2 regions of the Lysinibacillus sp. G4S2 genome follow, and region 2 is predicted to be linked to the other one. Evidence: predicted binding sites of a transcription regulator. Region 2 holds the regulator's gene; the other holds the start of a gene.

Region 1 (15,779 bases), 150 kb from region 2:
TTCAGCTAATACTAATCTTAAGCCTTCTTCTGTTGCTTTTTTTATTAATAGATCGCCTAAACTTTGTACAATATCATGACGATTATGCTCAGCAATTACACCTAATAAAAATAAATGTAATATTTCCCCATCTTCCATATCTTTTCCAAAACGTTTTTTATAATCTTCTAGGAAACGTTCATCAATATCCTCTAATACACGCATAACAATATTCATATCGGCAAACGTGCCTTCAAAAATATCCCCTTCGATAATTTCAAGGACATTCGTATCTCCAACTAGTGCGCCTACAACATTTTGCTCTTTATCTAGTGCAACAGCACAGTAACCTTGATGAACATTTGCTTCAATATATTCCTTCGTAAATTGATAGAAATCTTCGTAAGGTAGTTTTAAGGCGTGCCCAATAATCGGTTCTTGCACCCATTTGCCAGCAACCTCTACCCCAGTAAATGTTTTTGCTAAACATTCTGCTGTCATTTTAATTAAATCCGGTTGGTCCTTTGTAAGTATTTCATAAGTATATAATTCTTGAATTGTTTGCATCGTAAATTCCTCTTTCAAAATGTGATTATAGTTAATTAAAGACTAACGCATTGGTAATTGTGAAACATTGTCGACTACGGTTCCTGGGAAATTAACTCCCTCTAAAGCATTTCGCACTTGCACATATGCAATTTTAGAGGTTGGATTAACAATAAATATATCTTTAAAGCCTAGTGATGCATAAAACATTAATGTTTGTCCTAGATCTGTCGAAATCTTTGAAGGAAGGGGTGATTGCTGTGTTGCATCAACAACAAATGTATATGCATTTTTTTGCACTTTTGCCCCCGTCTCTTGCAAATCTTTCAAATAATCCTCTACAAGAGCTGGTTTAATAAACCCTATTATTTGGACGTGTACTTCTTTTTTTGCTTCATAAATCGCCATTTTATATTTCTCTTTATCTACGACTATCATCTCAAATCTCCTTTTTATAATTTTCATATATTGCACATCTGTCGCTACGATTGATTGGAATCAGTCCTTGATTTTTTCCACAAAAAAAACTATCCCTACACATAATTAGGATAGCCAAAAAATCACTTATCATCTTGGCAACCCGACTATCATTATCCAAGAGGATTTTAGACTCGTAGCTTTGCGTCCTTACCTTTCGATAAGTTTGCCTTTTTCAATTTTATTAACATAACGCTGACATATTACGTTTAGATTATAAATGTTTTGTCATTTTTTGTCGATAGTAGGCATTTTTCTCTAAAGAATATCGGTTGAATTAGAGAATTTTTCCGTATATTTAAAGGAATTGACAAAAAAATACTGTTGGGTAATTTTACAAAGAGGGAATCTCTAATCCTGCCCAGATTGTAGGAAAAGCAAATGGCTACATATTCTTTTACATTCATCTAATAGGAAGAAACATTATTAAATCAACTTCCATTTTTATAATTCTTTTTTCATAAATGCGTTATTTCACCGAAATGTAATGATAAAAAAAGAGTGGCATTTTAGGCTAAATCCTAAAAAACCACTCTTTTTTATAATTCTGCGTAAGCAATTTTAAACTTTTTTTAAAACTTAATGGCTTATCACCATAACGTGTGGTTGATTTCCGTTCCGACTGAGCGCTTTCCAGGGGGCGTCCAGCCTCCACTCCAATCAACCTATATGGCATACGTTTTAACAAATGTCACCCACAACTTTTAGTGATGAGTCAACTTAATTCCAATATTTCTAATTACTTGTACTCACTATGGTAGTATTCATTACTGAATCCGCTACAAGTAGTATAAAAAACGGATCGAAAGGCAACTGCAAATATTAGATACCTTCTTTTAAAATGAGTTGCGAGACACACTCTACATGCGTTGAATGCGGGAACATATCCACAGGCTGAATCTCCTGAGTTTGATAGCCTCCATCCTCCAAAATACGGAGATCACGCGCTAGTGTAGCTGGGTTACAGGACACATAAACAACACGCTTAGGACGTTGCTCTAAAATTGTCTGAAGAAGAGCCTCGTCGCAGCCTTTGCGTGGTGGATCCACTACTAGGACATCCGCTTCCTTGCCTTCCTTATACCAGCGTGGAATGACTTCTTCTGCTGGTCCGGCCTCGAAGTACGTGTTCGTAAATCCATTTAGTGCTGCGTTGCGTTTTGCATCTTCAATAGCTTGTGGGACAATTTCAACACCCATAACAGCCTTTGCTTTTTGTGCAAGGAATAATGAAATTGTGCCGATACCACAGTAAGCATCAATTACTCGTTCATCACCCTGTAAGTCAGCGTAGTCTAGTGCTTGTTTGTAAAGGACTTCTGTTTGCTCAGGGTTTACTTGATAAAATGAACGAGCTGAAATTTCAAAGCGAACATCACCAATTGTATCAATAATGACATCCTTGCCCCATAGGTTTACAATTTCATCACCGAAAATCACGTTCGTTTTGTCGCTGTTAACGTTTTGCATAATTGATGTTACATTCGGGACAAGCTTTTGGATTGTCGCAACAGCTGCTTCTTTTTGCGGGAATTTTTTCTTTTTCGTTACGAGAACAACCATGACTTCACCCGTTGCTCGTGCTTTACGAATAACTACGTGGCGCAGCATTCCCTCATGTGATAGCTCATTGTATGGTTGAATACCGATTGCCGCTAATTCCTTTTTCAAGCCTGCAAGAATAGCGTCCGCTTCTCCTGTCTGAATCAAGCAACGCTCCATATCCACAATGCTATGAGATTTCGTTTTATAGAAGCCTGCAATTGCTTGTCCTGCTTCATTTAAGGAAAAAGGAATTTGGGCTTTATTACGATATTGCCAAGGCTCTTCCATGCCTTTCACAGGTAGAACAGGCGCATCAATTTTACCAATGCGTTGCATGACATTACGCACCATATTCTCTTTCCATTTTAACTGCCCTTCATAAGACAGGTGCTGTAATTGGCAGCCGCCACATTGCTTGAAATATTCACAAGGTGCATCTACACGATCTGGTGATGGCTTGAGAATTTCTACAACTTTCGCAAAGCCGTAATTTTTTAACGTTTTTACAACATGTACTTCCGCCGTTTCATTAGGAAGTGCACCTTGGATAAATAATGGGTAGCCATCGACCTTTGCAACGCCATTGCCATCATGTGTTAAATCTTCTATATAAACTGTTAATCGTTCATTCTTTTTCACGGGTGCTGACATTCGTACATCCTCCATTTCAATCTCCTTATTGTAGCATGTTGTGGCGGATGAAAAAAGAACAAGGCTTGATCTTGTAAGGTCAATTTACTGAGTGACATGACTCTGATTGAGCGACTACAGCCTCGACCCGAACAGTTCTTCCCTCAAACTGCTTAGGTGTGCCAGAGAAGTGATCGGGTAAGCCGAGAATGTGATCAGGTATCGCCTCAAACCGCTCGGGTAGACCAAGAATGTGATCAGGTATCACCCAGAACCGCTCGGGTAAACCAAGAATGTGATCAGGTATCGCCTCAAACCGCTCGGGTACAGCAGAGAAGTGATCAGGTATCATCCCAAACTGCTCAGATTAGCCTGATCTACTCTCTCCCCTCAAACTGCTCAGGCAAGCAAAAAAATAACCAGCTCCCCTATCTGAGCACCCGAGCCGATACATATTACCCTCCCTTTACACAAGTAGAAAAAAGAGCCGCTATTCGCGACTCTTTCCTTCCTCTTTTGTTACATGGTGATCTTTTGGTGCCCACCAGAAAGCAAAAGCAATACCGATGATGACTACTAGAAATGGCGCATAAAACATGAGAAATTTCTCCATCACTCTAACCTCCTATGCGTGATTGTCTTCTTTTCCTGTTACGTAATTTTTGTTGAATAGGAATAATTTCAACAATAAGAACAGTGATGGAATAAGCAGACATAGTCCTAAGATAAATGCAATGACGAGTGCAATCGCCATTTGTGTACTTGTAAAGCTATCGTAAATCGTTAAATACGGATACAGTAAATATGGATATTGAGCGATACCATAAGCGAAGAATGCCACGGCAAATTGTGCAATCAATAGTCCCACTGCCAGGCCGTAATTTTTTCGCATCCAAACTAGCACGACAGTAATGATAAATAGTACGGCTGAAATGGCAAACATCCACCATAAATTAACCATATTATTGTAAATTTCAGTGTTGATCGATTTCATTTCATACATAATACCAAGCGCGCTCACCATTAAAGGTACCGCCCAAACAAGTGCGTATTTTCGCATTAGTTTTGTTGCTTCTACATCCTTTGCTTTATGAGCATACCATGTTAAAAACACGGCTGAAATATAGAGTACCGCTGCAATGCTCAGTACGACAATACTCCAAGCAAATGGGCTCGTATACAATGTCCAGTAATTTAGGACAGGTTGCCCGTCAACCATATCAACATAGCCGCCAGCAGCAATCGCAAAGACAACAGAAAGTGAGGCTGGAATGAGTAATCCTGCTATACCATACGTTAACGTGTACCCGATATGGCCACGTGTACCATATGATTCAAACGCATAGTAGGAGCCTCGTATGGCAAGCAGTACAAGTGAAATACTCACTGGAACAAGTAAAATTGTTCCGTAATAAAAAGCTGTTTGCGGGAAAAATCCAACAATCCCAACAAAGAAGAATACTAAAAAGACATTGGTTACTTCCCAAACAGGTGATAAATAACGCTTAATAATATTTGTTAAAATATGATTTTTCCCAACGAGTAGACTGTAGGCATTGAAGAAGCCTGCACCAAAGTCAATCGAAGCTACAATGACATAGCCAAATAGGAAAATCCACAATACTGAAATACCTAGAATCTCTAGTGTCATAAGATGTCACCGCCTTTTTCAGAATGACGATCTTCTATTTCTCGCTCAATTGGATTCTTTTTGAACATACGAACTAAAACGACAATACTTCCTATTGCCAATACAGCATACACACCAGCAAATAACAGCAGCATTAAATCCACATGGTCACTCGTTGTGGCCCCTTCTGGTGTTCGCATTAAACCATATAAGATCCAAGGCTGTCTTCCAACCTCAGCAAGCCACCAACCTGCTTCAATCGCAATAATTGAAAGTGGTCCACCTGCAACAACAATCCATCTAAACCAACGTGAATGGATAAATAGCCAACCACGTGCTTTTCCGACTACGTAAAGCAGTGAAACTAATACCATAAACATGCCAATAAACACCATGAGATCAAAGAGGTAATGAATATAAAGTGGTGGTCGATCTTCTTCAGGATATTGATCTAAGCCAATTACCTCTGCGTTTGGATTATTATGCGCTAAAATACTTAGAGCATAAGGTATTTTAATGGCATATTTTACTTCCTCACCATCTAATACACCAAATAGTATAAGCGAAGCTTTATCGTCTGTTTCAAAATGCCACTCAGCTGCAGCTAGTTTTTCTGGCTGATATTCTGCTAAGTATTTTCCTGAAAAATCTCCAATAATCGCTGCTGCAATGGAGAAAATCAGGCCAATCTTCATAAGTAAATATAATGATTTTTTATGGTACACATGCTTAGAGCCTCTAAGCATACGGTATCCTGCAATTGCCGCTAACACAAATGCCGCTGTCATATAAGCTGTAACGAGAACATGCGCTACCTTTGTCGGCATTGCTGGATTAAACATTGCTAAGAAAGGTTGAATATTTACAAGCTGTCCGTCCACAATGTCAAACCCTTGAGGTGCATTCATAAACGCATTAACAATTGTTATAAATACGGCTGACATTGAAGCACCGACAGCAACAGGAATTAATAGCAGCATATGCTTTTTCTGACTATCGAAGCGATCCCAAGTGTATAAGTAGATCCCTAAGAAGATGGCTTCAAAGAAAAATGCAAACGTTTCCATAAAGAGCGGTAATGCAATTGTTTGCCCGGCGAGCTGCATAAAATTCGGCCATAGTAAAGACAACTGTAAGCCAATTGCCGTCCCGGTTACAACTCCGACTGCAACTGTAATAACAAAACCTCGTGCCCAACGTCTTGCCATTAAAATATAGTGCTCATCATTCTTTTTATACCCAGTCCACTGAGCAATCATAATCATTAATGGGACACCAACACCGATCGTCGCATAAATAATATGGAACGATAAAGTCAGCTCCGTTAATGCTCTACTCCAAAAGACTGCTGATTCATTCACCATTTCATTGCCCCCCTAACTTCCAAATATTTTTCCAAGCATGGAAAGTAGCATAATAATTCCAACGCCAAAGCTTAGCCATATGAGCTTTCTTTCCTGCGACTTATACAAAGCCAACACTTCCTTTCCTTTCCCTTATTCTTATTTTCCACTATTGCAACGAAAAAAACCTTTATAATGGACCGAAATTCCGGCCTATTATAAAGGTTTCAAATTTTGTTCAAGTAATATACGCACTTTTGCCAAACATTTTTCTTAATTCATTCACAATCCCAATTATTAGGGATGATTTTTAGTTTTCTGAACTATTCGAACGTTCAGATATCTAATTAGTGCTTCACGTGTATTAAGCGAATCAGGCATTAGTTACCTGAATTTAATTGAGCTAGTCCTCTCAACTGAATGAAACAGAGCTCCGCTTTTAATGTCCGTTATATACGGTCACTCTCCCGAATATCTTCTAGTGGAACAAAGATTTCAATATGGCGCTTTAGGTTTTCAAATGTTGCAGGTGCGTCTCCACCATATTCACCATCTAAGTTTAAATGTATTTCGTCTTCAGTAGATACTTTTACAACACTTGCCTTTTTATAAATAACACGATCATCATTCAAATGCTCGCCTCTTAATGCCATTGCAGCAAGCTGAATAAATTCAGGCAAGCTTACTTTTTTCAATACGATTAAAGTAAAGTAGCCATCATTAATACTTGCGTCTGGTGCAAGCTTTTCAAAGCCACCCACAGAATTTGTTAAGCCACATAAAAACATCATGGCATCCCCATCAAACACTTCACCATCATATTCGATACGCATGTGGGAAGCTTTGATCGATGGAATCATTTCTACTGCTTTTAAGTAATAAGCTAACTGTCCTAGCATTGTTTTCATTTTACTTGGTACTTCATAAGTTAACTCTGTAATGCGTCCACCGGCTGCAATATTGATGAAATAGCGTTCTCCATTTAATAAACCCACATCCACTGGCAACGTCTCACCTTTTATTATAATCTCAACGGCATCTGCAATATTACGAGGGATTTGCACTGCACGGGCGAAATCATTCGTTGTGCCCATCGGAATTAGACCAACTTTCGGACGATTTTCAAATGGACTCACACCTGAAACAACTTCATTTAAAGTGCCATCTCCACCAACTGCAATGATTATATCAAAGCCACGTTCTACTGCATCTTTTGCCGCAACGGTTGCATCGCCTTCGCAAGTTGTTGCGTGACAAGATGTCTCATAGCCTGCTACCTCTAGTTTTTCCAATACTTCTGGTAGATGCTTTTTAAACACTTCACGTCCAGATGTAGGATTATAAATGATTCTTGCTCGTTTCATAACATACCTTCTTCGCTTCATAAGATTCTATTTCTTTCAACGTATTATACGTTTAATTGTTGCATTGAACTTTTAATAGGTTCATCACCAAAACGTGTGGTTGATTTCCGTTCCAGCTGGGCGCTTTCCTGGGGGCGTCCGATGAGCCGCTTCACTCGCGATGCTCGCTCCAGGGTCTCATTTGTGACGCTAATCCCCAAGGAGTCGCCCAGCCTCCACTCCAATCAACTTATATACATAGCATACGTTTTAACTAATGTTATCCACAACTTTTGGTGATGAGCCTTTTAATAGTCAATAAAGGCAAACATATCCTATTCTCTGATGTGCTGCCGTGTGATCTACCATTATTTCAACGCAGCTGTTACTTGCTTTTTAAAATCCTCATAAACAAATGTCCAATATGATTTATCAGTAATATTCTCTTCACGAATTGCTGCATATAACGCCTTTTGTGCATCTTCAAATGTAGGATCTTCTTTATCAGGTAAGCTAGCTCGTTTACTCACTACTAGTTCCTGTAATTCTGGTGCACGTGGTCCCCATTTTCCAACAACCTGACCTGCGTCATCTAATAAAATATAAATCGGAATTGCACGGCCACCGTTTGTTAAATAGCGATCAATTAAATCTGTATCAGCATCACGTAGTACTGCACGCATTTCTACTCCTGCTGCCTCTGCAACTCGACGAATAATTGGATTGTTTAACATCGCGTCCCCGCACCAATCCTCAGTAATTGTTAAAATTTTTGGTTGCTTGTCCTTCAGTAGCTCGATAAAGCCATCATTTGTTGGCACCTCAAAGCTATCATAAATACGGAAGCTTTCCTCTTTTAACGTAGTCATATTATCCATATATTGTTGCATCGAAATCGCATCATTGAAATATTGTTGTTCTGTTTTCATCGATTGACCTCCTAATGTTATATCATGTTCTATTCTATATTTTGCTATGAATACTCTTTTTAGACAACCATAAAGTGTTAAGTTGGTATTTTTTAGTCTTATCACCAAAACGTGTGGTTGATTTCCGTTCCACTTAACAAATTTCATCGACAACTTTTGGGGATGAGCCATTTTTTATTATAATTCCACATTAAAATTGAGGGAAGACACGATGTGTAACTTACCTAAGCATACCAGCGACTGCCCCGCTGACTGAATGCTTGTCGAACACTTTGAATGATACCTCAAAGAATGTTTAGTATGTATTATTTTTTAAAAATAAAAAGCCAAGAAAGCGAATTTGCTCTCTTGGCTTTCTGTTGTAATTGAAATTAACGTTTTGCAATTTCTTGTTGTAATAATTTATTAACCATTGGTGGGTTCGCTTGACCTTTAGTTGCTTTCATAATTTGACCAACTAAGAAGCCAATAGCACGATCCTTACCGTTTTTGAAGTCTTCGATTGATTGGGCATTGTTGTCTAGAACTTCTGTAACGATCGCAAGTAATGCACCTTCATCAGAAATTTGAACTAAACCTTTTGCTTTAACGATTTCTCCTGCAGAGCCGCCGTTTTCTACTAATTCAGCAAATACTTTTTTACCGATTTTAGAAGAAATTGTACCGTCAGTGATTAATTTCACCATTTCCGCAAGGTTTTCTGGTGTTAATGCAGTATCTTTAAGGTCTTTTTGTTCTGCATTTAAGTATGCAGAAACATCACCCATAAGCCAGTTTGCAGAAAGCTTAGCATCCGCATCTTTAGCTACCATAGCCTCGAAGAAGTCTGAGATTTCTTTTGAAATAACAAGAACTCCTGCATCATATGGAGTTAAGCCTAATTCTTCAACATAGCGTTTTTTACGAGCGTCTGGAAGCTCTGGAATTTCTGATTTTACTCGCTCTAACCATTCATCAGAGATCGATAGACGTACTAAGTCTGGCTCTGGGAAGTAACGATAATCGTCTGTTCCTTCTTTCACACGCATAAGGATTGTTTTACCTGTTTTTTCATCAAAACGACGAGTTTCTTGCTCAATTACTCCACCTGAAAGAAGTACATCCGCTTGGCGTAATTCCTCGTGCTCTAAACCACGACGAACATAGTTGAATGAGTTCAAGTTTTTAAGCTCTGTTTTCGTACCGAATTCTTCTTGACCATATGGGCGGATTGAGATGTTGGCATCACAACGTAAAGATCCTTCTTCCATTTTACAGTCTGAAACATCTGAATATTGGATGATTGATTTTATTTTTTCAAGATACGCATACGCTTCGTTCGGCGTGCGAATATCTGGCTCAGAAACGATTTCTACAAGTGGTGTACCTTGACGGTTAAAGTCAACTAAAGAGTGGTCGCCACTGTGAGACAGTTTACCAGCATCTTCTTCCATATGAAGACGAGTAATACCAATACGTTTTGTGTAACCATCTACTTCGATATCAACCCAGCCGTTTTTACCGATTGGCTTGTCGAATTGAGAAATTTGATAAGCTTTCGGATTATCTGGATAGAAGTAGTTTTTACGGTCAAATTTTGTTTCTTGTTCGATTTCCATGTTAAGTGCAAGTGATGCACGCATTGCGAAATCAACAACATTTTTATTAAGTACAGGAAGGACACCAGGATAGCCTAGGTCGATAACTGTAGTATTTGTATTTGGTTCAGCACCGAAGTGGGCTGGTGCTGGTGAGAAGATTTTTGAGTTCGTTTTTAACTCAACGTGTACTTCTAAACCAATGACTGTTTCAAAGTTCATGTTATTTTCCCTCCCAAATTTGAGGAACTTGTTTATGGAACTCCGTTGCTTGTTCAAAAGCATGAGCTACACGGTAAATTGTTGCTTCGTCGAAATATTTACCGATAATTTGTAAGCCTAGTGGCAGTCCATTTTCAAAACCACATGGGATTGAGATGGCTGGTACACCAGCTAGGTTCATTGGAATCGTTAAAATATCGTTCGCATACATCGTCATTGGATCATCGACGTTTTCACCAATTTTAAATGCTGGTGTAGGAGAAGTTGGTCCAATGATTACGTCAAAGTCTTCGAATACTTTGTCGTAGTCTGCTTTGATCAGTGTACGTGCTTGTTGAGCTTTTTTGTAGTAAGCATCATACGTACCTGCACTTAGTGAGTAAGTACCAAGCATGATACGACGTTTTACTTCATCACCAAAGCCTTGTGCACGTGTTTCTTTATAAAGGTCCATTAAGTTATTAACGTTTTCTGCGCGGAAACCATAGCGGATACCATCAAAACGAGATAGGTTAGAGGACGCTTCAGAAGAAGACAGGATATAGTAAGCTGCAAGTGCGTATTTCGAGTGAGGAAGTGATACTTCTTCCACTGTAGCACCTAAGCCTTTTAATACTTCTAATGCTTCAAGCACTGATTGACGTGCTGCTTCGCCAACACCTTCACCAAGGAATTCTTTTGGCACGGCGATACGTAAGCCTTTTACGTCACCTGTAAGGGCTGCTACGTAGTTTGGTACTTCTACGTCTGCTGAAGTTGAATCGTTTGCATCTAAACCTGCAATTGCTTCAAGTAATAGAGCGTTGTCTTCAACATTACGTGTAATAGGCCCGATTTGATCTAAAGAAGATGCAAATGCCACTAAACCAAAGCGCGATACACGACCATATGTAGGCTTCATCCCTACAACACCGCAATAAGCTGCTGGTTGACGGATTGAACCACCTGTATCAGAACCAAGTGAGAATGGTACTTCACCTGCTGCTACTGCTGCTGCAGACGCACCTGAAGATCCACCTGGTACGTGGTTTAAGTTCCATGGATTTTTTGTTGTTTTATAGTATGAGTTTTCGTTTGAAGAACCCATTGCAAACTCGTCCATGTTTAATTTACCGATAGTAACCATACCTGCTTCACGTAGCTTGTTAACTACTGTTGCATCATAGATTGGCATAAAGCCTTCTAGAATTTTAGAAGCACAAGTTGTTTCTAAGCCTTCTGTAACGATGTTGTCTTTTACACCGATAGGTAGACCGAAAAGTGGTCCACGCTCTTCAAATGGCACTTTGTCCATTTCAGCTGCTTGTGCAGTTGCTTTTTCTTCGTTTGAAGCAAGGAAAGCTTGTACATCTCCGTCAAGCTTCGCCACACGTTCGTATGCTTCTTTTGTTAAATCAGCGATTGTTAGGTTACCCGCTTTAATATCAGCTTGTAGCTCCTTTGCTGAACGTTCAAATAACGTCATGAGGAATCCTCCTATGTTTTAGTATTACATGATAGCTGGTACTTTTACTTGACCATCTTCTTGTTCTTTTACGTTTAACATCATTACTTCACGGTCTAAGCCTTTTGTTGCCACATCTTCACGCATTACGTTTACTAGTGGTAAAACATGAGTTGTCGGTTCAACATTCGTTGTATCTAACTCATTTAATTGCTCTGCGAAGTCTGTAATTTTCCCAAGCTGCTCAGCAAATTTCTCTGCTTCCTCTTCTGTAATTGCAAGACGCGCTAAATTTGCAACGTGCTTAACTTCTTCTTTTGTTAATTTTGCCATTTTTCACACCTCCGAATACCATTCAATTCATTGTTTTTATCGATAACAATAGGGTTGAATAAACTTAACCATGCAAATAATCATAACATTTTTCATATTAAAAATCACAACTTTCACCAAAAATATAGAAACTTTCACTACTATGACGAAGTGTTGTCTCTAGTGACTGTTCTCAGCTTTATAAGACTTGCTTTCCACGGCAATGCAAGATCCGCATCAATGTGCTCCTGCGACAAGTTGGAAGATCTCGAAATACGAATATGACGTTCTATCTGTCACTTTGATAGTTCTATCCGTCGCTTCAGCTCTTCTATCCGTCGCTTTGATAGTTCTATCCGTCACTTCAGCTCTTTTATCCGTCACTTCGATAGTTCTATCCGTCACTTCAGCTCTTCTATCCGTCGCTTCGATAATTCTATCCGTCACTTCAGCTCTTTTATCCATCGCTTTGATAATTCTATCCGTCACTTCAGCTCTTTTATCCGTCGCTTCGACGATTCTATCCGTCACTTCAGCTCTTTTATCCGTCGCTTCGACGATTCTATCCGTCACTTCAGCTCTTTTATCCGTCGCTTTGATAGTTCTATCCGTCGCTTCGACTTTTTTCATTTCTTCTGCACCCAAAAAAATATAGTCAGCACGAGGCTGACTATATTTTAGTATATATGGACGAGTGGTTCCTTTTCGTTGGCTTTTTTAATGATTAGTGCCTCTGGACCGTTCATCGAGGTAACACTTACTTCAACGTTAATATTATCAAATTGATTGATTAGAACACCTGTTAAATATTGAGTAAAGCCAGTAATTTCAGCCTTACCGAAGAATTGGATTGGGATTTCAATCGTTAGCTTTTGAATTTTTTTATTTTGATAGAAACCTGTTCCTACCACACTAGTATAGTTAGAAAAATATTTATCTACATCTTGTTTGAAATTCTTAAAGTTATTGCTAACATCTCGATATACATCCTCTGATTCAGCCGTTGGGAACAGTACATACTCTTCATCAATAGCTTTCCAATCAGCAATATCGTTTTCTCCAGCTTTTGCTACGCCATAGCTAAAATACGTTCCTGGAACAATGTCATTGCGAGCTTTCTGCTTAAACAAACCTACTACAATCGGTACATCTTTCAATTCATCACGAGTTCTTAAGCGGGACACAATTTCCGCAGCCATCTTCTTTCCTTCCTCAATAAGCTTAGCCTCTGGAATTGGTTCCTCATAGTACTCCCCATACTTTTCTTTTTGATAATAGTAAATAGAATTTAAGGCAAGTCCTATCGAAATACCGCCTAATTTCACTTTATCATCATCTGTTTTTGTTAAATAATTTTGCTCAACAATATGTGATAAATAGATTGGGGCTTTCTTCGCACGTTCCTCTGCAGGCATTGAGTCCGTCGTTGGAGGATTTAACCCCTCCTTACCTTGTGAACTGCGCTTCAGCCACTCGGTCACTGTACTTTCCGCTAAATATTGCCCTTCCTGGAAGTAGTAGTCTTCTGTATCAAACTCGTTTTGAGAAAGACGCATTAAACCTGTTTCTACTTCCTTCATATCATATTTTGTAAAAATATTTGAAACTACTAATCCTCTGCTAGCACTTTTTTTATAAGGAGTTAGCGTTCTATAGTAAGAATCATCAATCTTATAGCTTGGAATAATCGTTGTTTCCGCTTTCTCCTGTTGCGTCTCCTTTGTTAGCTCTGTGTCCTTCTCTTTAGTAGGCACACAGCCGACTAGCATTGCAGCAGCGACAATTGCTGGAATGAGTCGAAATGACTTCATTATTTTAATACTCCTTTACTGATTTTCATTTTCTGCTTGACGAATCTGTGAACAGAATTTTGAAAAACTCCTGTTTTCCTCCTAAACAGCTAGGACAATTCGTCAAGACTTTAGCTGTTTCACTGGAATCAGCTAAAGTCTATTTTTTCATCTTAAAATATTATTGGACGAGGTTAAGTTGTTCAATCAGGCTGTCTTCATTCCAAACTTCAATACCTAATTGCTCGGCTTTTGTTAGTTTAGAACCCGCTTCTGCTCCCGCAATGACAAGGTCAGTTTTTTTGCTGACACTGCCTGTAACAATACCACCTAACTCTTCTATTTTCGCCTTTGCTTCGTTACGTGTCAATTGCTCAAGTTTACCAGTTAATACGATTGTTTTACCTGCAAAAGGATTATCCCCTACAGCTACCTCTATCTTTTTACCTTTATACGTCATATTGACGCCTACTTCAGCAAGGCGACCAATGACTGCACGTGCATCCTCGTTTAAAAAATACTCGACAAGCGAGGAAGCCATCTTATCACCAATCTCATGGATTGCTACCAGTTGCTCCTCTGTTGCTGCCATAACCGCTTCCATCGTTCCAAATTCCTCGGAAACGATTTTCGCTGCTTTTTCCCCAACATGTCGTATACCTAGTCCAATTAGTAAACGCTCCATCGAATTTTCCTTGGAGGCCTGAATAGCATTTACTAAATTCGTTGCAGATTTTTCTCCCATACGCTCAAGCTCAACAAGTCGTTCTTCTGTTAAGTGATATAAATCAGAGACATCATGAATTAAATCTGCACGTAATAATTGCTCAACAACCTTATCACCAAGACCATCAATATTCATTGCATTACGTGAGACAAAATATTTAATGCTCTCCGCAATTTGTGCAAAACATGCAGGATTTACACAACGCAATGCCACTTCACCTTCAATACGAATAAGTTCGCTATCACAAACAGGACAATTTTCAGGCATTACGTATGGAACCGAGTCCTCAGGGCGCTGCTCTAGTATTACACCTACAACTTGTGGAATTATGTCTCCAGCTTTACGGATAATGACTGTATCTCCTAGTCGAATATCTTTATCTCGAATTAAATCCTCATTGTGTAACGATGCACGTTGAACAGTCGTACCTGCCACTTGAACAGGTGCTAAAATGGCAGTTGGTGTAACAATCCCTGTACGCCCTACTGTTAAATCAATATCAAGTAATGTTGTGACTACTTCTTCAGCAGGGAATTTATAGGCAATTGCCCAACGTGGACTCTTTGCCGTATAACCAAGTTCATCCTGCTGTGCATAGCGGTCCACCTTAATGACAATACCGTCAATTTCATAGGCTAAATTCGGACGATTTTCAGTCCATTTGTCGATAAAGGCTAGTACCTCCTCTATCGTTGAACAGCGTTGACGCTCTTTATTTGAAGGGAAGTCTAGTCCCTCTAAATAATCGAGCATCTCTGCGTGACCGTCGATACCATAAGCCTCACCATCTCCCCCAATCGCATAAATAAAGGTTGATAGCTGACGACTCGCTGCTATTTTAGGGTCTAACTGCCGTAAAGAGCCAGCAGCCGCATTACGCGGATTGGCAAATAACTCTTCACCATTTTCAACACGTTGAGCATTTAATTTTTTAAATGATTTTTTAGGCATATACGCCTCACCACGAACTTCAATTGTGATAGGCTCCTTCAATCGAAGAGGTATTGCTCGAATCGTTTTTAAATTTGTTGTAATATCTTCTCCTACAACTCCGTCTCCTCGCGTTGCCCCTTGTACAAAAACGCCATTTTCGTATTTTAAAGAAATGGCAAGACCATCTATTTTCAGCTCGCAAACATAGGAAAAGTTATCACCGATCGCTTGACGCACTTTACGGTCAAATTCACGCAAATCTTCTTCATTAAAAGCATTTGATAGACTTAGCATAGGATAATCATGTGTCACTTTTTTAAAACCTTCTACCACCGCTCCTCCAACACGCTGA
Region 2 (15,779 bases):
TATAAGAAAAGAGGATATATGCTCATATATTGAACATAATATCCTCTTCTTAGTTTAGTCTATTTAATTTTTCTTCCCACTGATTTTTTTAGATTCTAACCTATTCTTTTATAACAAAAAAGCTCGATGCTTCTATTTCACATCGAGCTTCCACTATTTATTTTTGATTCAATTCTTCTATTTGGCGTCGCTGCTGTTCAAGCGCCTCTTCAACCTGGCGTTTTTGCTCAGCTTCCTGCTCTTCCTGCAAACGTATTTCCTCTGATTTTAAGTATTTCTTGTAACCAATACGTGAAACCATAATACTAATTTCGTAGAGCGCAAACAATGGTACTGAAACCATTAAGTGTGAAGCTAGTTCAGGTGGTGCGATAATAGCGGCACACACAAATAAACCAAAGTACGAATATTTACGAATACGAATTAGTAAATCAGGATTTAATAACCCTATACGTGAAAAGAATAAAATGACAACTGGCAATTGGAAAAGGAAACCAAAAGGTATTGTAAGTTTAAATAAAAATGAAAAATATTCATGTATTCCAATTGTTTGCTGAATTTCCAACTCGACCGATAAATTCATCATGAACTTTATGACATAAGGGAATAATAAATAGTATGAAAAAGATAGCCCTGCGATAAACAATAAAAATGAATACGGTATATAGCTTAAGGTTGCTTTTCGTTCTACTTCCCGTAGTCCTGGGCTTATAAACGCCCACAATTGATACATTAACACTGGCGATGAAAGGATAAATGCAATTAAAAAAACAACTTGGAAATAAATTGCAAGTGGTGTTACTACATCAAACGCATGAAGCTCTATATTATAATTAGCTCCAGTAGATTGAAGGTATTTAACAAGCGGCTTTGCAACAAAAAAGCCGCCAACCATAGCTAGAACAAAGAAAACGGCAACAATGAAAAGCCGTTTTCTTAATTCTTCTATATGCTCAATGACAGTTAGATCTTTTGGATTCATTCCTCAAACATCCTAACTTACTTATCTAGTTCTTTCTTTTTCTTGTCATCATCATCTTCGTCGGCTAAACCTTTAGTAGCATTTTTAAATTCTCGTAATGTTGAACCGAATGCTTTACCCAGCTCTGGTAACTTCTTAGGACCAAAAATTAATAACGCGACAATTCCGATAATAATGAGGCTCATAGGACCAATACTACCCATTACAGCCACCTCCTCTTTATATCCATCATTTTAACCCATATTTCGTCATTTTGCTAACTAATTATATGTGAAAGTTTTTAGTCACTCTCTCGTTTTATTCCATACTTACATTTAACAGAAATTGTGAACTATACGATCCTCCGGAGGCTTTAGGCCAACAGATGTTTACCGCTGAAAGAAGTTAAATTATGTACAATTATCACTCTTCCTGATTGCGAATTAAATAAATGAGCGCCTGCAATTCTACCGATAAATCAATTGTTAAGAGCTGCATTCTATCTGGAACCGTTAACCGCTCTGGCGTAAAGTTTAAAATGCCTTTTGCGTTCATTGCCGCTAATCTATCAGCCATTTTCTGTGCAGAGCGTGGTGAAACTGTTAAAATCGCAAGCTCCGCTCCATATTCTGCATACTTTTCTTCCAATAAATCAGGATGGAAAACAGGAATATTGCTTATCATCTTCCCGTCCTTTGGAGCCTTTGGATCAAAAGCCACAACGATATGAGTATTATGATTTTTTTGGAAATTATATTTTAATAAAGCACTACCTAAATTCCCTACACCAATTAACGCTACTTTTGTCGTTTCGTGCTGATCGAGCGTTTGACTAAAAAATTTTAATAGATGCTGCACATCATAGCCATAACCCTTTTTCCCAAGAGCTCCAAAATAAGAAAAGTCACGACGAATAGTTGCAGAATCAATTTTCATCGCTTCACTCAGTTCCTTCGACGAAATGCGTTCCATGCCTTCTTGTGCAAAGTTTTGGATAAATCGATAGTAAAGAGGAAGTCTTTTTGTAGTGGCTTGTGGAATTTTTAAATCTTGTTTCAAACTTTCTCCTCCTCAAATGTCTCAGTTTGAATGTACTTAGCTACTAATTTTAATACATGTATCATTAACTATATACAAAAACTTTTAATATCCACTAGAGTATTTCCCTTTAGTTAATGGCGCTTTTTACGCCACTAACTAAAGGGAAATCGTTTCAATCTTACATGACAGCTTGGAATAAGTAAAGCACCGACATTGCAAGCGAATCTCTCATCCATTACACTAAGGAAGAATTGAGGTGTCCAGAATGATTGTTTTACAGGTCAATCAACTATATAAATCCTTCCTTGTAGATGAAATTTTAAGTGGCGTAAAATTAGAGGTTCAACATCGTGATCGCGTTGCATTAGTAGGACGTAACGGTGCTGGCAAGTCCACTTTACTTAAAATAATTGCTGGTCAAATGTCATATGACTCTGGTGATATTATAATCCCTAAAGGTGTACAAATTGGATATTTAGAACAGCATGCTGGATTAAATTCAACATTGTCGATTTGGGATGAAATGATGACAATTTTTGAGCCGCTTATTGCACAAGAACAAGCACTCCGATCATTAGAACAACAAATGGCCGACCCTACTGTTTATGAAAATCCGACTTTATATGCAAAAATAATGTCTGAATACGATCATTTACAGCATAATTTCAAGGATGCGGGTGGCTATCAATACGAATCTGATACACGCTCCGTGCTTCATGGCATGCAGTTTTATCCTGATGATTACCAAAAGCCAATTAGCTCACTATCAGGTGGACAACGAACTCGGTTAGCACTTGCTAAGCTTCTTTTAAGTAAACCTGACCTATTAATACTCGATGAGCCTACTAACCATTTAGATATTGAAACCCTTTCCTGGTTAGAATCATATTTAAAAGGATATGAAGGGGCTATTTTAATTGTTTCCCACGACCGATACTTCTTAGACCAAGTTGTTTCCATTGTCTACGAAGTTTCACGTCATCGCGTCACAAAATATACAGGAAATTATAGTGCCTATTTAGATGAAAAAGCGAAAAATTATGAGCGTGATTTGAAGTTATTTGAACGCCAGCAAGATGAGAAAGCCAAGCTCGAGGAATTTATCCAAAAAAATATTGCTCGTGCTTCTACTACTAAAATGGCACAAAGTCGTCGTAAAATGCTTGAACGAACAGAGTGGATGGAATCACCTGATGGCGATGAAAAGTCCGCAAGCTTCGGTTTTACAATTGAACGCCAAAGTGGTAACGATGTATTATCTATTGATGACTTAGCTATAGGTTATGGAGATAAGAAAATATCAAGCGGCATTACATTACGTACTTTCCGAGAGGACCGCATTGCACTAGTTGGACCAAATGGTGTTGGTAAATCAACTTTATTAAAAACCATCGTCAAAGATTTACTACCACTCTCTGGAGAGATTCGCTATGGTACAAATGTTCAAGTTGGTTATTATGATCAAGAGCAGGCAAAACTATCGAGCAACAAAAGTGTACTAAAAGAGCTATGGGACGAATGGCCTTTAATGAATGAAAAAGATATTCGCACAGTGCTAGGCCGTTTCTTATTCAGTGGAGAAGATGTGGATAAAATCGTATCATCTTTATCTGGTGGTGAAAAGGCAAGACTTGCATTAGCTAAGCTGATGATGCAAAAGGCAAATTTCTTAATTCTCGATGAGCCTACCAACCACCTAGACTTAGATAGTAAAGAGATACTGGAAAACGCGCTTATTGATTATCCTGGAACACTTTTATTTGTGTCGCATGACCGATATTTCATCAATCGAATTACTACTAAAGTGATTGAGTTGTCTGGCGATGGTTCCTTTGAATACTTGGGTGACTATGATTATTACCTTGAGAAGAAACAGGAGCTTTTAGAAATTGCACAAATGAAAGCTGCGGCTCAGCCGAAAGTACAAGCTGAGGTACCTGAGAAATCCTCTACCTCTAAAATTGATAAAGAGGCTAAAAAACGGGAGCGCCAAATTAGACGCACACTTGAAGAACTAGAGGGGAAAATGCAGCAAGTAACTATTGAAATAGCTCGTTTAGAAGAAGCTCTTTGCAATCCCGAGATTTTCACAGACCACGAAAAAATTACACAGCTTCAAGATGAATTATCAACTGTTAAGGAACAGCATGAGTTATTCGAAATGGAATGGCTTGAGCTAAGTGAGGAACTTGAAAATATTATTTTATAACATCCCCCATCCAACTTCTTTGCTTTGGAGGGGTAAAACTTGTAAGCCATGTGACTTGTCACATGGCTTTTTCCTTTACTCGCCTCGTTTTTTCATATATATTGGTCAAGTGCTATTTTTCGACAAAAAATGCCCACAACTTTATACACACAATAAATCTAGTAATATCAACATATCAACAGACTTTTCCACATTGTCCACAACCCAAAATTATTTTATCCACATATTTTTGTGTAGAACAAGCTACTATATATTGAATAATCACAAGTTATGCACAAGTTATCAACATTTTGTGCATAAGTACGGATGTTCGCTGTTTTATTTTTCACCTTACCTGTGGATAATTTTCTGAAAAATTTGTCAACTGAACTCTTTATATTCGTTCTTATCGACAATTTTTTCGCAAAACAAAAAGAGGTATTTTAGAATCAACTCTAAAACACCTCTCCTCTATAATCAATCATGCCTTTAGCATGTCCGGAATCGGCTTTGTTCTTAGGCCTGCAGATGTTTTTTGCGCGAAAGCGTAGCGGCAGCAGCACCGACGCAGGTCAGTTAGCCGTTATCGCATGGATGCGATGATTTTAGGCTAACATCCCCTAAGAACTCCTTTCCGATTCCATGACATCCGCCAGAGGCTTTAACTTCCAAAAGAAGTTAAACCCAGGATTTTAACTCCATTCCAGGGCGACCATTCATTGATAAATTACCGCGAATACCTGCTTCAAACATTGGTGTTGCTGCTGCCCCTATCATAGCGGCATTATCTGTACACAGCTTTAATGGCGGTACATAAAACGGGATACCTTCCTCTGCAAATACAGACTCAAGTGATGTACGTAAGCCTTTATTTGCCGCTACACCTCCAGCTGCAATAACCTGTTTCACTTTATATTCACGTGCAGCCCGTAATGTTTTCGCTGTTAGCACTTCAACTACGCTATCCTGAAATCCTTTAGCAACGGCAGTCGGAGAAATCTCTTCTCCACGCTGATCCATATTATGTTTATAATTAATAACCGCTGATTTTAGGCCACTAAAGCTAAAGTCATACGAATCTTCCTCTAACCACACTCTTGGGAAGGTTACTGCCTCATTCCCCTCATGTGCTAGCTTGTCAATACGCGGACCACCTGGATACGGTAAGTCTAAAACACGAGCAACCTTATCATAAGCCTCACCAGCCGCATCATCTCTCGTCTCTCCGATGACTTCAAAAGAGCCGTGTTCCTTCATATAAACTAGTTCCGTATGGCCACCTGATACGACAAGTGCTAATAATGGGAATTCCATTGGCTGCACGAGTGCATTAGCATATATATGTCCCGCTATATGGTGTACACCGATAATTGGTAAATTGTTAGCAAACGCAAAAGCCTTCGCGGCATTAATCCCAATTAACAATGCACCTACAAGACCAGGGCCCTCAGTAACTGCCACCGCATCTAGATCAGCTGGTTTTATGTTTGCCTGTGCTAACGCTTCTTCTATGACCACTGTAATTTGTTCAACATGATGGCGAGACGCAATTTCAGGTACAACCCCACCAAATCGTTTATGACTTTCTATTTGAGAAGCGACTACATTTGAAACGATTTCTGAACCATTTCGAATAATCGCTGCCGCTGTTTCATCACAGCTCGATTCTATTGCTAAAATAATTCGATTTTCCATCATAAATTCACCCACATGACAAGGGCATCCTCCCCGTTATCTGTATAATAGCCTTTACGTATGCCACCATCTTGGAAATGAAGCTTTCGATAAAGATTTTGAGCAACTGTATTCGTTACGCGCACTTCTAAACTCATTACCTCCATATCATGCTCCCCAGCAATACGTATTGCCTCTCGCATTAATCCTTCACCAATTCCTCGGCCACGAGCTGCCTCTATAACGGCTACATTCGTAATTTGCGCTGCGTCTATAACCATCCACATGCCACAAAAGCCGATAATGCTACCGTCCGCATCCACAGCCAGCACATAATGTGCGTACTGATTTTCATGCACCTCATAGTAAAAGGAATCTAACGTCCATGGTGCAGAAAATGTTGTAAGCTCAATGTCATATACTGCTGGGACATCATCCGATACCATTTTACGATACGTTACATTGCTACTCATGAGCCTTCTCCTTTTGATCCTTCAGCCAATTCGCCTCCGCCTCTGCAATACGTTTGTATTGCGGGACAAAATGATGAACTGCTTCCACACTTGGTAGTTCCACTTTAGTCGCTAATCGAACAGTTTCACTTGCTCGTGGTAGATCATTGCTAAATGGTGTACGCAGAGCAAAGTCACCTAGTACCTCTACAATTTTATGCCAAAAAACATCTACGTCTGCCCCTACAAATAAAACTGGTGTCTCTAAAGCTTGTAAACGTTCTAATAATCCATCTATATGATCGTGATAGTCATCTATAATCGCTTCAAGCTCACTACCTTTATAAACAGCCGTATAGACATTGCCTCTTCGCGCATCAAAAATCGGACAAATAAACCCATCGTATAATGTTGCATTTGCAGCCAATGACTTTAAGCTAGATATTCCAACTAAAGGCTTTTTCAATGTCCATGCTAAGGTTTTAGCAAGTGTCACACCTATTCGTACACCTGTATAAGAACCAGGCCCTTCTGATACAGCAATCGCATCTAACTCATTTGGCTTTATGCCAGCCTTTGCCAGCACTTCTTCAATGGCTGGCATTGCACCTGCCGAATGCGTTAATTTTATATTTTGTACAATTTCAGCAATCACTTTTCCATCCCTTACGACAGCAATAGAAAGTGGTGCGTTCGCTGTTTCAATCCCTAACCAAATCATTTCATTAGCTCCTCACATAATGCCTCATATCGCTTTCCAAGAGGTGTTAATACAAATCGTCGTTGATTTTCTCCAATTCGGTAAATTTCTATTCCAAGACGCTCCTGTGGTAAATCCTGTTCAATTAAATGAGCCCACTCGACAACTGATACTGCATCACCATAAAATAGCTCATCCCACCCAAGGTCTTCATCGCTTTCCGCTAAACGATAAACATCTAAATGATTAAACGGTAAACGTCCCTCATATTGCTTGATAATCGTAAATGTTGGGCTATTGACCGTTCGCTTCACACCAAGCCCCTTCGCTAATGCTTTCGTAAATGTTGTCTTACCAGCGCCCAAATCACCCTCTAATGTGATTGTATCCTGAGCTTCTAGTAAGTTTGCTAGCTTCAACGCAAAATGCTCAGTATCATCAAGCGAATTCATTATTTTTTCATACATCATCTCTTTTTCCTCTCCTAGCTCCATTACCTCTAGTTTACCGAAACAAGCGTAAATGTTCAAAACATCCAATGATTTAAAAAAAAAAAAAACACGCCCCCCCTTTGTAGAAGACGTGCTTACTTTGTTGTTGAATACCCCTTTAACTCAATAACCTCTTTATCAATCAATTTATCATCTTTAAATTTTACTATATAGGCTTGTGTCATAAGTATTTCATCATTCCAGCGGTATTGATCTTTTTTAACCATTTCTTCTGCACCACCTGCAATTTCCACTACTTCCATATACGACATACCTTTTTTTAATTTTTCAAATTCTGCTTCATTCATATTTTTTTGCCAGTGATACGTATTGGACTCCTCGATTTCTAAAATAGGATCTCCACAACCTGCGAGAATCACCAAAGCGCCTATGAGCAAGCATATATTAAGACGTTTTATGTAAAAATTATTTCTCATGTTAACACCTCCAAAGACAGTTTCCTATACGTGGAAGAAATCGATAAAAAGATAGTCACCTAATTTTTATGTTTGTTGATCTACTTGTTAGATTCATTAAAACTTTTAATTTGGTGGCTCTACATCAAATGTTGGGGGTGACGCACAATGTGCAGCTTCCTCAATCGCCCCTCCATCTTTAATTGTATTTAGTACCTCAACAAATATTATAAAACCAATTTTATTGGGCATTTATTGGTTCATCACCAAAACGTGTGGTTGATTTCCGTTCCGGCTGGGCGCTTTGCCGCTGACGCTTCGCTTTCGCGCAGAGCAGAGCTTCCTGGGGGCGTCCGATGAGCCGCTTCACTCGCGTTGCTCGCTCCAGGGTCTCATCTGTGACGCTGATCCCCAAGGAGTCGCCTAGCCTCCACTCCAATCAACTTATATACATAGCATACGTTTTAACTAATATCATCTACAACTTTTGGTGATGAGCCCATTTATTTATTGATATCCACTTATTCCCTTATATTAACAATAAAAAAGTTCTTATGATTTTAAAAGCATCATAAGAACTATATTATCGATTATAATGGCGGTCCCGACCGGGATCGAACCGGCGATCTCCTGCGTGACAGGCAGGCATGTTAACCGCTACACCACGGGACCTCTTTAAGACATCTATTAATATATCATAAGTAAATGTAACATGCAATATTTTTTTCATATTTTTTTAGTTTTTTACCAAAATATATACTTCATTTCACATTCCGCTGCCGGATGACGCTTTCATCGGGCGTAACCTAAACTCCTCGTCGTTCATACTTTTGCTCCTGTGGGATTCAGCAGAGAGCCTTACGCTGTGACGAAAGCAGCGCGACAGGAGAACTAGCCTCCCTCTACTCCAAGTACTTTGATACCAATCCATTTTTTTAATCAAAAACAGATTTAGTGTAAATTCTTTTGCTCATCACCATGAGTTGTGGATGACATTTGTTAAAACGTATGCCATATAGGTTGATTGGAGTGAAGTGGAGACTGGGCGACTCCTTGGGGATCAGCGATATAGAGGAACGAAGGCTAAAAGCATCACGTCCTGTGATAACGCCTTCGTTACCAACATCCTGTCGCTGCCGCTACGTTACACTGCGCTTTCGCACAAAAAATATCTGTCGGCCCGAGACCCTGGAGCGAGCAACACGAGTGAAGCGGCTCATCGGACGCCCCAGGAAGCTTTGCTCTGTGCAAGCGTCGCGTCAGCTACAAAGCGCCCAGTCGGAACGGAAATCAACCACATGTTTTGGTGAAGAGCCAATTCTTCAATTCCCCCCCTTTTTTTGGCATCGTTTTTGCAAATAAATTAAATAGATTCTACAAACTATTTCATAAGGAGGTCGTTTCAATGATTCGGTACATCTTTACTCGAATCGGCTACATGATCATTACGTTATTTATTATCATTTTGCTTTCATTTTTGCTAATGAAGGCATTGCCCGGTTCTCCATTTAACGATGAACGCTTACCTGAAACACAAAAAGAACTACTTTACAAAAAATACGGGCTAGATAAGCCGGTACCTATTCAATTCGGTATTTACTTAACAAATCTTGTACAAGGGGATCTAGGTATTTCATTTGTTTTGGATAATCGTCCGGTTACTAAAATTATTCAAGAGCGTATCGGCCCCTCTGCCATTCTCGGATTTCAAGCCGTTACTGTCGGTACTTTAATAGGCTTACTATTAGGTATCGTAGCGGCGCTAAGGCATAACACCGTTATAGATTACGGGGCCACTGTTTTAGCTGTGCTCGGTATCTCCATTCCATCCTTTGTATTTGCAGGTTTTTTACAATATTGGGTTGGTGTCAAACTAGGCTGGCTACCAATCGCCTTTTGGAATGGTTTTGAATACTCAATATTACCAACAATCGCGTTAGCGGTCAGTGTTGTTGCAACAATTGCCCGTTTTACACGGATTGAAATGTTGGAAGTGCTCAATCAAGAATACATCTTAACAGCGAGATCAAAAGGACTATCGAATCCCGTTATTATTACAAAGCACGGTATTCGAAATGCACTAATCCCAATCATTACAGTTATCGGACCATTAACTGTTAATACGATTACTGGCTCACTAGTTATTGAAAAAATTTTTAGTATCCCTGGTTTAGGAGAACAATTTGTTAACTCCATTATTACGAATGATTACCAGCTTATTATGGGAACAACAATCTTTTATGCTGTTTTATTTGTAAGCGTTATCTTAGTTATTGATATTTTATACGGATTCATCGACCCTCGGATTCGTGTCACAGGAGGCGAGTAATTTATGACAACAGAAGTAACTAAGAATGCGACGGTAAAAAAATATCCACCCGATTTGTTTGAGCCTGCCTCACAAAGTGAATTTGTTGATGATTTCACGTATCGTCCCGAACAATCATTTTGGCAAGATGCATGGCTTGGTTTACGCAAAAATAAAGCAGCTATTGTAGGCTTATGCATTATTATTCTAGTTATTTTACTAGCTATATTCGGTCCATTTATGAACAGTCATGGCTACGATGAACAAAATCTTGCGCGTACAAATTTACCACCAAAAATCCCTGTTCTTGAGAATATTTCATTCTTAGGTTTGAACGGTGTTGATAGTCGTGGCGTTGACCAATACGAAGCAAAAGGTATAAGTGAATATTTTTGGTTTGGTACAGATGAATTAGGTCGGGATTTATGGACACGTATTTGGCAAGGTACACGTATCTCTCTTTATATTGCTTTTTTAGCAGCAACGATTGATTTAATTATAGGGGTTGCTTACGGAGCTGTTTCAGCATTTTATGGTGGTCGCACTGATAATATTATGCAACGTATTATTGAAGTGTTAGTTGGTATCCCTGGGCTAATTATTAATATTCTTCTCATTCTTATTTTAAAACCAGGAATCATTTCTATTACTATTGCGATGGTTATCGTCGGGTGGATTAGTATGGCTCGTATCGTACGAGCACAAATACTAAAGCTAAAATCATATGAGTTTGTTCTTGCTTCTAGAACGCTCGGTGCTAGTAACCAACGCTTGATTTGGAAACATTTAATTCCTAATACACTAGGTCCGATTATTGTAGCTACTACTTTTACCATTCCAGGAGCTATCTTTACTGAAGCATTACTAAGTTTTATCGGCCTAGGACTACAGCCACCAACTGCTTCCTTAGGAACGATTGTTAATGACTCTTATAAATTATTACGTATTTATCCACATGGCATGATTTTTTCATCCATTATCATTAGCTTAATTATGATTAGCTTTAATTTACTCGGTGATGGACTGCGTGATGCATTCGATCCAAAAACACGTAAATAAGGAGGGGTGCGAATTGAAAAAAATACTAGAAGTTAAAAATTTAAGTATTTCATTTAATACACAAAATGGTGAGGTTCAGGCAGTTCGCAATGTATCATTCGACTTATTTGAAGGTGAAACACTAGCAATCGTTGGCGAGTCGGGCTCTGGAAAATCAGTTACTTCTAAAAGCCTATTACGATTAAACCCTACCAAAACAACAATGCTGAAAAACGGTCAAATTTTATATAATGGAAAAAATATTTTAACGTGTAGAGAGCAGGAAATACGTGCAATTCGTGGAGCTGAAATCTCAATGATTTTCCAGGATCCTATGACTGCATTAAACCCCACGATGACAATCGGTAGTCAAATTGCAGAGAGCATAAAAAAACATACAACATTACGTGGTAATCAAATTACAGAACGAGTGATTGAACTATTACAGCTTGTTGGCATTAAAGAAGCGGATAAACGATATAAACAATATCCTCATCAGTTTTCTGGAGGAATGCGTCAGCGTATCGTTATCGCGATGGCACTTGCTTGCGAGCCTCGTATTATTATTGCGGATGAACCTACCACAGCTCTGGACGTTTCTATTCAAGCACAAATTCTAGAATTGCTAAAAAACATTCAAAAAAAGATGAATCTTTCAATTATATTTATTACACATGATTTGGGGGTTGTAGCAAAAATGGCTGATCGTGTTGCCGTGATGTATGCTGGAAAAATGATTGAAATTGGCTTAGTTGATGAAATTTTTTACCATTGTCAGCATCCATATACACAAGGCCTACTCGCCGCTATGCCAAACCCAGATATTGAAACCGACATACTGTACGCTATTCCAGGAACACCACCAAACTTACTGCAACCACCGATTGGAGATGCCTTCGCTGCTCGTAATAACCAAGCACTCAAAATTGATTTTTTAGAGGAGCCACCAATGTTTAAAATCAGCGACACACACTATGCTGCAACTTGGTTATTGCATGAGCAAGCGCCTAAAATGATACCGATTCAACATCAATTAGCCCAAGCCGAACGCAAGGAACGTGAAAAAGCTCCTGTATTTGATACAACCAACCCGTATTTAACATTAAAAGGAGTAAAGCAGCATTTTAAATTAGATAAAAATACTATCAACAAAGCTGTAGATGGCATTACTTTTGATATTTATAAAGGAGAAATCTTCGGTTTAGTTGGAGAATCTGGCTGTGGTAAGTCCACGACAGGGCGCTCGATTATCGGACTTAATACAATAACAGATGGGGATATTCACATCGACGGTAGGAATATTAATGAAGCAAAGACGAAGCAAGAAAAATTAGCCTTTAATCGCAAGGTGCAAATGATTTTTCAAGACCCTTATTCTTCCTTAAATCCACGTATGAAAATTGCTGACATTATTACAGAAGGTCTTGCTATTCATGGTGTACCGAAAAGCGAATGGAAGGCAAAAATTTATGAGCTATTAAATATAGTAGGTTTAACGAAAGAATATGCTAATCGCTATCCTCATGAGCTTAGTGGCGGGCAACGTCAGCGTATCGGTATTGCACGCGCACTTGCTGTAGAGCCCGAACTAATCATTGCTGATGAACCGATTTCTGCATTAGACGTTTCGATCCAAGCACAAATCGTTAATTTATTGAAAAAGCTACAAAAGGAACGTGGACTGACATATCTATTTATTGCACACGACTTGTCGATGGTGAAATATATTAGTAACCGCATCGGCGTCATGCATCGCGGGAAAATTGTAGAACTTGCAGAAAGTCATGAACTCTATGATCACCCTATTCACCCTTATACAAAGGCATTATTATCTGCTATACCACTACCTGACCCCAAACTAGAACGTGAACGACAACGTATTATTTTTAACGAAGCTGAATATAACGCTACTAATAGAGAAAGTGAAAGCTTTACTGAAGTACGCCCGGGCCATTTTGTCATGCTAACAGAAGAGGAGCTTACCCAATACTATCAAGCAAACAGTGAGAGCATACCGCTATGAAATTAAAAACAACTATATTGTTTACTGGCTGCATTTTTATATGTTCCCTTCTCTATACATTACTCTTAAAACAATCGATGACAATGCTAACTATGATTAATCATACTTTTCTTGCTTCACTTGCTTTTACAATCGTTGGAGCAATATTGTTTGTTGTGCAAGGTGGGCTTTTTAATGGTATCGCTTATAGCTTTAAACGCTTTTTTGCTCGTGTCACTAAAAACGGTACCTACGCATATGAGTTAGATGGTGACTTGGAATTCGTACAAGCGCCATCCTATACCTTTACCTATCCACTGCTACTTGCAGGTTTGATTGGCTGTATTATCACCACTATTTTATCTCTTGTTTTCTATTTATAGATGGCTTATTTCACAATAACGTGGGGTTGGTTTCCGTTCCGACTGATGCTTATAGATGTTTTGTTTACTATCATAAAAAAATGCTGCCTACATTGATAGGCAGCATCTTTTTTACTTTACAATCTCAACCCATTTATAGCTAATGTCCGCTGAAAATGGATGTTCATATAATTTTTTTACATACGGCTTCGTCAAACGACTTATACCTCTTTGGAATGTCGGCGCAATTGCAAAATCATCCATCATAATCTTTTCAGCTTGTTGCATTAATATCCAACGTTCAGAAACATCAGAAGTTGTTTTAGCTTTTTTAATTAATGCATCCACCTTTTCATTTTTATAGTGAGATTGATTGTAGTAGGCAGTCGATTCAAATAACTCAATATAAGTCATAGGATCTTGATAGTCAGGGCCCCAACCACCATAGTCTAAATCATAGTCAACAGCCCCTTCTAGTGCTAGCTTTTGCTTATTAGGCTGCATATTGATTGTTAGCTCTAAGCCTTCAAGATTTGTTTCTAATTGGTTTTTAATAAATTCTGCAGCTTTTTTAGATTCTGCACGGTCATATGTTAAAAACTCTAGTTTTACTTTATCTACCCCCAGCTCCTTTAAACCCATAGCCCATGCTTCCTTCGCCAATTTAACATTAGTTTTATTCATATCACCATTACCATCACGGAAATCAACACCTTTTTCATCTGTTGATAATCCAAGTGGTACTAAAAAATAAGCTGGAATAGAGCCATCCTGTAAAATCACATCTGCAAAGCCTTGTTTATCCCAAGCCATATCGATTGCTTTCCGAATGTTCTTATTCGATAAAAATTTATTTTCATGGTTCATTCGAATGAAGAACGTATTTGGTTTTAAGAATGTTGAATACTCTGGGCTATCTTTGTATTGAGCAACATACTCACTTGTAAGCTCAGCAGTGTCAATCTCTCCCGCTTCATATAGATTGACTGCTGTTGCTGTATCTTTCACGATTTTTTGTGTAATTTTTGTAAGCTTCACATTGTCTTTATCCCAATAATTTTCATTTTTTACGAATGTCCAGCCTTGACCATGCTGCCATGATTCCAATACGAATGGACCATTATAAATCATATTTGCTGCTTCTAACGCATATTGATCGCCTTGTGCTTCCGTAAATTCTTTGTTTAGTGGAAAGAACGGTGCATACGTTGTTAAGCTTAGGAAATATGGAATTGGAGCATTTAGTTGAACTTCCAATGTGTAATCGTTTAGCGCTTTAATGCCAATTTCATCTACCTTACCATATAATGGATCACCCTCTTTTTGAACACTGGCTGCATTTTTTATATCTAGCATTAAATAAGAATAAATTGCTTGCGTTTTAGGATTGATAGCTCTTTTCCAAGCATATTCAAAGTCATGTGCTGTAACAGGTGTACCATTGCTCCACACAGCATCTTGGCGTAACTTAAATGTATATACAGTACCATCCGCTGAAGCTTCATATGACTCTGCCATTCCTGGCACTGGTGTATTCTCTGGTCCGATACGGTATAACCCCTCAAATACAGAGTTCATTGCTGTAACTGCAAGTGCATCTACACTCCCTAATGAACTCATTGTTGCTAAATCCCCTCCCGCTACTAAATGTAGCTCCTGTCCAACCGTTGTGTCGCCGTCAGTAGTAGTCTCTTTGTCCGTACTATTGCCACCAGTTGGGCTACTAGAAGAATTATCCTCCTTGCCGTAGCAGCCAACTAATACAACTAGCATTAGCCCTAATAACACGACTAACCATTTTGTCTTTTTAATCATTAGCATTTCCCCTTTGATTTTATTGCACGATAGCTCACGTGCAACAAAACATATATGCAATATTCATGCCGATACCATATTTACTCTAAAATTTTGGCACAAATCTTGCAGTATATTTAAAAAGGGGGAATTATAACATGTCACTACTAAAACAATTACGTGAAGCATTACGAGCTCAACAATCGGATGTACTCATCATAACGAGTAATCAAAACCGTCGTTATTTAACAGGATTTACAGGCAGTGCAGGTACAGTAGTAATTACACCGACTCAAGCACTTTTACTCGTAGATTTCCGTTATACACAGCAAGCTACAAACCAAAGTAAAGA

What was found. The regulator Rex, encoded in region 2, represses fermentation and respiration genes when NADH is low (regulators of the CRP and FNR family bind a similar motif). The targets are predictions, from matches to a motif close to TTGTGAAATATTTCACAA.
Region 1: the regulator Rex is predicted to act here: its motif matches at 6,421-6,438, upstream of QUF91_RS24645 (cytochrome ubiquinol oxidase subunit I).

What each region holds. Positions count from the first base shown of each region.
Region 1 is NZ_JAUCFJ010000002.1:4,807,312-4,823,090, forward strand. It holds gene QUF91_RS24615 (hypothetical protein) at 1-546, opposite strand, end outside; gene QUF91_RS24620 (hypothetical protein) at 589-963, opposite strand; cyclic di-GMP riboswitch class I at 1,097-1,183, opposite strand; gene QUF91_RS24625 (hypothetical protein) at 1,517-1,690, opposite strand; gene rlmD (23S rRNA (uracil(1939)-C(5))-methyltransferase RlmD) at 1,825-3,198, opposite strand; gene cydS (cytochrome bd oxidase small subunit CydS family protein) at 3,668-3,790, opposite strand; gene QUF91_RS24640 (cytochrome d ubiquinol oxidase subunit II) at 3,803-4,828, opposite strand; gene QUF91_RS24645 (cytochrome ubiquinol oxidase subunit I) at 4,825-6,171, opposite strand; gene QUF91_RS24650 (diacylglycerol kinase) at 6,600-7,514, opposite strand; gene QUF91_RS24655 (hypothetical protein) at 7,559-7,714, opposite strand; gene QUF91_RS24660 (thioredoxin family protein) at 7,862-8,422, opposite strand; gene gatB (Asp-tRNA(Asn)/Glu-tRNA(Gln) amidotransferase subunit GatB) at 8,794-10,221, opposite strand; gene gatA (Asp-tRNA(Asn)/Glu-tRNA(Gln) amidotransferase subunit GatA) at 10,223-11,686, opposite strand; gene gatC (Asp-tRNA(Asn)/Glu-tRNA(Gln) amidotransferase subunit GatC) at 11,711-11,998, opposite strand; gene QUF91_RS24680 (hypothetical protein) at 12,186-12,632, shown strand; gene QUF91_RS24685 (CamS family sex pheromone protein) at 12,655-13,788, opposite strand; gene ligA (NAD-dependent DNA ligase LigA) at 13,949-15,779, opposite strand, start outside.
Region 2 is NZ_JAUCFJ010000002.1:4,952,955-4,968,733, forward strand. It holds gene tatC (twin-arginine translocase subunit TatC) at 158-982, opposite strand; gene QUF91_RS25210 (twin-arginine translocase TatA/TatE family subunit) at 1,000-1,185, opposite strand; gene QUF91_RS25215 (redox-sensing transcriptional repressor Rex) at 1,385-2,020, opposite strand; gene QUF91_RS25220 (ABC transporter ATP-binding protein) at 2,268-4,211, shown strand; gene tsaD (tRNA (adenosine(37)-N6)-threonylcarbamoyltransferase complex transferase subunit TsaD) at 4,869-5,885, opposite strand; gene rimI (ribosomal protein S18-alanine N-acetyltransferase) at 5,885-6,337, opposite strand; gene tsaB (tRNA (adenosine(37)-N6)-threonylcarbamoyltransferase complex dimerization subunit type 1 TsaB) at 6,330-7,037, opposite strand; gene tsaE (tRNA (adenosine(37)-N6)-threonylcarbamoyltransferase complex ATPase subunit type 1 TsaE) at 7,034-7,483, opposite strand; gene QUF91_RS25245 (hypothetical protein) at 7,603-7,944, opposite strand; gene QUF91_RS25250 (hypothetical protein) at 8,050-8,175, opposite strand; gene QUF91_RS25255 (hypothetical protein) at 8,165-8,338, opposite strand; tRNA gene QUF91_RS25260 (tRNA-Asp) at 8,520-8,595, opposite strand; gene QUF91_RS25265 (hypothetical protein) at 8,977-9,285, shown strand; gene opp3b (oligopeptide ABC transporter permease) at 9,329-10,252, shown strand; gene opp3C (oligopeptide ABC transporter permease) at 10,256-11,290, shown strand; gene QUF91_RS25280 (ABC transporter ATP-binding protein) at 11,304-13,292, shown strand; gene QUF91_RS25285 (DUF3899 domain-containing protein) at 13,289-13,654, shown strand; gene QUF91_RS25290 (peptide ABC transporter substrate-binding protein) at 13,766-15,448, opposite strand; gene QUF91_RS25295 (M24 family metallopeptidase) at 15,586-15,779, shown strand, end outside.